DNA from 2 places in the Burkholderia sp. EMB26 genome. Region 1 is predicted to be linked to the other one. Evidence: predicted binding sites of a transcription regulator. Region 1 holds the regulator's gene; the other holds the start of a gene.
The links. The regulator HrcA, encoded in region 1, represses chaperone genes, less so after heat shock. The targets are predictions, from matches to a motif close to TTAGCACTCNNNNNNNNNGAGTGCTAA.
Positions count from the first base shown of each region.

Region 2: a site for HrcA is predicted at 1,540-1,566, ahead of groES (co-chaperone GroES). Genes of this name have one in related genera too.

Region 1 covers NZ_CP078070.1:770,733-773,128, reverse strand. Annotated here, with positions in the region: gene hemH (ferrochelatase) at 1-935, opposite strand, end outside; gene hrcA (heat-inducible transcriptional repressor HrcA) at 1,091-2,113, opposite strand; gene KU887_RS03675 (NAD kinase) at 2,245-2,396, shown strand, end outside.
Region 2 covers NZ_CP078070.1:907,021-909,416, forward strand. Annotated here, with positions in the region: gene KU887_RS04255 (hypothetical protein) at 1-56, shown strand, start outside; gene KU887_RS04260 (DUF1571 domain-containing protein) at 53-685, shown strand; gene KU887_RS04265 (SRPBCC family protein) at 730-1,245, shown strand; gene groES (co-chaperone GroES) at 1,640-1,933, shown strand; gene groL (chaperonin GroEL) at 1,980-2,396, shown strand, end outside.

The DNA.
Region 1 (2,396 bases):
CCGCCCGCAAGGAACTCGTCGCGCACTTCCATGCCGATTTCCTCGATCGTCTCCAGGCAATCGGCCGTGAAGCCGGGACAGAACACGTCGGCCCGCCGCACGCCGGCCTCGCCGAATTCGCGCAGCGTCGGCGCGGTGTACGGCTGCAGCCATTCGGCCTTGCCGAAGCGCGACTGGAACGTGACGCGGCACTCGGTGGTCGACAGCCCGAGCGCGGCCATCAGCAACGCGCCCGTCTGCTGGCACTGGTCGTGATACGGATCGCCGAGGTCGAGCGTGCGCTTCGGCACGCCGTGGAAGCTCAGCACCAGCTTGTCACCGGCCGCGAAATCGGGTCGGCCGTGCTGCGCCCAGTACTGGCGCACCTGCTCGGCCAGCGCGTGGATATAGGCCGGATGGTCGGCATAGTGCCGCACCGTGCGCACTTCCGGCTGATTGCGCATGCGCGCGAGCGCGTCGAACGCGGCATCGAATGCGGTGGCCGTGGTCGACGCCGAGTATTGCGGATACATCGGCATCAACAGCACGCGCTCGACGCCCGCGCGCTTGAACTGGGCAAGCGCGTGCGAAATGTTCGGGCTGCCGTAGCGCATCGCGTAGTCGACCGTCACGTGATAGCCGTTCGACGTGAGCAGATGCCGCACGCTGTCGGTCTGGCGTTCGGTGTACACGCGCAGCGGCGAACCCTCGGGCATCCAGACGGCCGCGTACTTCTTCGCGGACGCGCGGCCGCGCAGCGGCAGGATCAGCGTGCGCAGCAGCACCTGCCAGACGGCCTGCGGGATTTCGACGACCCGCGGATCCGACAGGAATTCGGCCAGATAGCGCCGCACCGCGCGCGGCGTGGGCGCGTCGGGCGTGCCGAGATTGATCAGCAACACACCGATGCGGTGGGCGGCCGCGACGCTCGAAGGCGGCTCAAGATCGAAACGCATGGGCAAGAACGTGCTCGGGGCACGGGACCGGACGGCCCTCAATTATAGCGGGCCGCCCCGTGCCGTTCGGCCGACTGTCGCCGCGAGCGGCGCCGCGGCACGATAGCGGGGCGGGATCGGGCCGGTGATTGCCTGCAATCGCCGGCGATCGCGGGTTATTGCTGGCTCAGCGTGAGCGACAGCAGGCGCGCGGTGATGTCGACGATCGGTATCACGCGGTTGTACGCCATGCGGGTCGGGCCGATCACGCCGAGCGTGCCGACGATCTTGCCGTTCACCTCGTATGGTGCGGTCACGACGCTCATTTCCTCGATCGGCACGAGCGTCGATTCGCCGCCGATGAAGATCTGCACGCCCTGGGCGTGGCTCGATACGTCGAGCAGTTGCAGGAGGCCCGTCTTTTGGTCGAATACGTCGAACAGCTTGCGCAGCCGCGCCATGTCGGACGAAAGGTCCGCCACTTCGAGCAGGTTGCGCTCGCCGGAAATCAGCACGGTGTCCTCGGTGTCGGGCACCTCGGTGCTGGCCGTCACGGCCGCGTGCATCAGCGTCGTCATGTCGCCGCGCAACTGGTCGATCTCGTCGCGCAGGCGGCGGCGCACCTCGTCGAACGACAGGCCGGCGAAATGCGCATTGATGTAGTTGGACGCCTCGGTCAGCTGCGACGGCGAATAGTCGCGCGGCGTCGCGAGCATGCGGTTCTGCACGTCGCCCTCGGGCGTGACGATGATCAGCAGGATGCGCTTGTCGGACAGGCGCATGAACTCGATCTGCTTGAACACGTGGCTGCGGCGCGGCGTCAGCACGACGCCCGCGAACTGCGACAGGTTCGACAGCACGCTCGCGGCGGCCGCGACCACCCGCTGCTGCGGCTCGCCGGCCTGCAGCGTGTTCTGCACCTGGCGCGCGACGGCCTCGGCGTCGATCGGCGCCTCGACCGTCAGCATCGTATCGACGAACAGCCGGTAGCCGCGCGGCGTCGGAATGCGGCCGGCCGACGTGTGCGGGCTCGACACGAGGCCGAGCTCCTCCAGGTCGGACATCACGTTGCGGATCGTCGCCGGGCTCAGCTCGAGCCCGGAGTAACGGGACAACGTGCGCGATCCGACTGGCTGACCGTCGGCGATATACCGTTCGATCAGGGTTTTCAGGAGGGTTCGTGCGCGAGGATCTAGCATGGTGGAAAATTTTAGCGCAACCGCGCGACCGCGGCGAGTACCGTCCGCCACCGTTGCGCGGGCCGGCCCGATCCGGCCCCGTCGGCGCACAGCCGGTTCTTTTCGTCAACGAGCTATGGTGTAATGCCGGCATGAAAACCGGTAATCAGTTCAATACTGTCGCGCTCGTCGGCCGGAGCAACACGCCCGGCATCGCCGAGCCGCTCGCCACGCTGGCGGACAGCATCGCCACGCTCGGCTTCGAGGTTGTCTTCGAAGGCGATACCGCGCGGGAAATCGGCAT
Region 2 (2,396 bases), 140 kb from region 1:
GCAGCCATCGCGCGCGCGGAATGGAAGGCGTGCTCGATGTCGAGGCGGCGCCATGATCGCCGCGTTGCTGGCCGCGAGCCTGATAGGAGCGAGCATGACAGCCGATCCCGTGACCGTCGCGCAGGCGCATTTCGACCACGTCCGCTCGTACCGCGCGACGATCCGCTCGTCGGCGCGCGACGGCGAGCACACCGAAATCCGCTACGCGTACCTGAAACCGGGCTTCGTCCGGATGGATTTCGTGTCGCCGCATCGCGGCGCGGTGCTCGCGTACGATCCCGGCGACGGCAAGGTGCGGCTGCGCCCGTTCGGCACGCATGCGCCGCCCGCGTTGACGCTGTTGCCGTCCAATCCGCTCGTGCGCGACCGCACCGGCCACCGGGTCGACCGCTCGGACGTCGGCGAACTGCTGCGCAACGTGCATGCGCTGCAGCAGGGCGGCGCGACGGTGACCGAAGGCGAGGAGGCCGTCGGCGGCCGGACCGCGCTGCGCGTGCTGGTCACGGGCGCGCCCGCGCACGCGGTCGACGGCGTGCATCGCTACCGGCTGTGGCTCGACGCCGCGGACGGTTTTCCGCTGAAGGTCATCAGCTACGCGAACGATGACGACACGCCGCTCGAAACCGTGACGCTCGACGACGTGGAGATCGACGTCGCGTTTCCCGAGCGTTTCTTCGCGCCCTGACGGCGCGCCATCCGCGTTCTTGACGCGCATGCCGGGGAGGCTGCATGGCGGAGTACCGGTTTTCGACGACCTGGCGGGTGGACGCGCCGCTCGCGGCGGTCTGGGACGCGATCTACCAGGTCGACCGCTGGCCCGACTGGTGGAAGGGCGCCGTGCGTACCGTCGAGCTCGAGCCCGGCGACGCGCGCGGCGTCGGCGCGCTGCACCGGTATACCTGGAAGGGCGCGCTGCCGTACCGGCTGACCTTCGACATGCGCGTGCGGCGCGTCGAGCGGCCGCATGCGCTCGAAGGCCGTGCGAGCGGCGCGATCGAGGGCGACGGCCGCTGGTCGTTCGTCGCCGACGGCGCGCGCACCGTCGTGCGCTACGACTGGCACATCCGCACGCACGTGCGCTGGATGAACTGGCTGGAACCGCTCGCGCGGCCGCTGTTCCGGTGGAATCACGACGTCGTGATGCGCGAAGGCGCGAAAGGGCTCGCACGGCGGCTCGGTGCGGCCGTCGAGACGGACGGCCGGACCTTTCGGCCGCTGTCGGGCGCGGACTGCGCCGATGCGTGAGGATCGGCCCGGCGAAGCCGAGTGACGGACGCGTCGCGACGGACGAAATCGGCGTCCGCGCGGTTTTTTCGATGCGATGTCAGCGGTCTCGGGAACTCCGGGCTTACCCGGTGTCCAAACGGGGCTGGATGAGATGCGCGGGCCGCACGAGCCCGCGGGCGGAGCCGGATGTGTTCGGTTTGTCTTTGTTTTAAAAGGGTTTTTTGTCGCTTTTGTCTGTTTTCCCCGCTGCGCCGCCGCCCCGAAAATTCCTCCGGTTCCCCTTCTTGAATTTGTCAAAACCCGTCCATATAATTAGCACTCGCTGCACGAGAGTGCTAACAATTCTCTGCCGGGCGATGAGCCGGGCAGATTCCCTAAGCGTTCTTCAATCTCAGTCAAGAGAGGAGTGAATATGAACCTTCGTCCTTTGCACGATCGCGTGATCGTCAAGCGCCTGGATCAGGAAACCAAGACCGCCTCGGGCATCGTGATCCCCGACGCCGCTGCTGAAAAGCCGGATCAGGGCGAAGTCCTGGCCATCGGCCCGGGCAAGCGCGACGACAAGGGTGCGCCGATCGCGCTCGACGTGAAGGTCGGCGATCGCGTCCTGTTCGGCAAGTACGCAGGCCAGACCGTGAAGGTCGACGGCCAGGAACTGCTGGTCATGCGCGAAGAAGACATCATGGCCGTGGTCAACGCCAAGTAAGCGTCATCCGACGGTACATATTCCCAAGAATTCAAGGAGTTAGAAGATGGCAGCTAAAGACGTCGTATTCGGCGATTCCGCCCGTTCGAAGATGGTCGAAGGCGTGAACATTCTCGCCAACGCAGTCAAGGTCACGCTGGGTCCGAAGGGCCGCAACGTCGTGCTCGAGCGCAGCTTCGGCGGCCCGACGGTCACCAAGGACGGTGTGTCGGTCGCGAAGGAAATCGAGCTGAAGGACAAGCTCCAGAACATGGGCGCGCAAATGGTCAAGGAAGTCGCTTCCAAGACCAGCGACAACGCAGGCGACGGCACGACGACGGCAACCGTCCTCGCGCAATCGATCGTTCGCGAAGGCATGAAGTACGTCGCATCGGGCATGAACCCGATGGACCTGAAGCGCGGCATCGACAAGGCAGTCGCAGCGGCTGTCGAAGAGCTGAAGAAGATCAGCAAGCCGTGCACG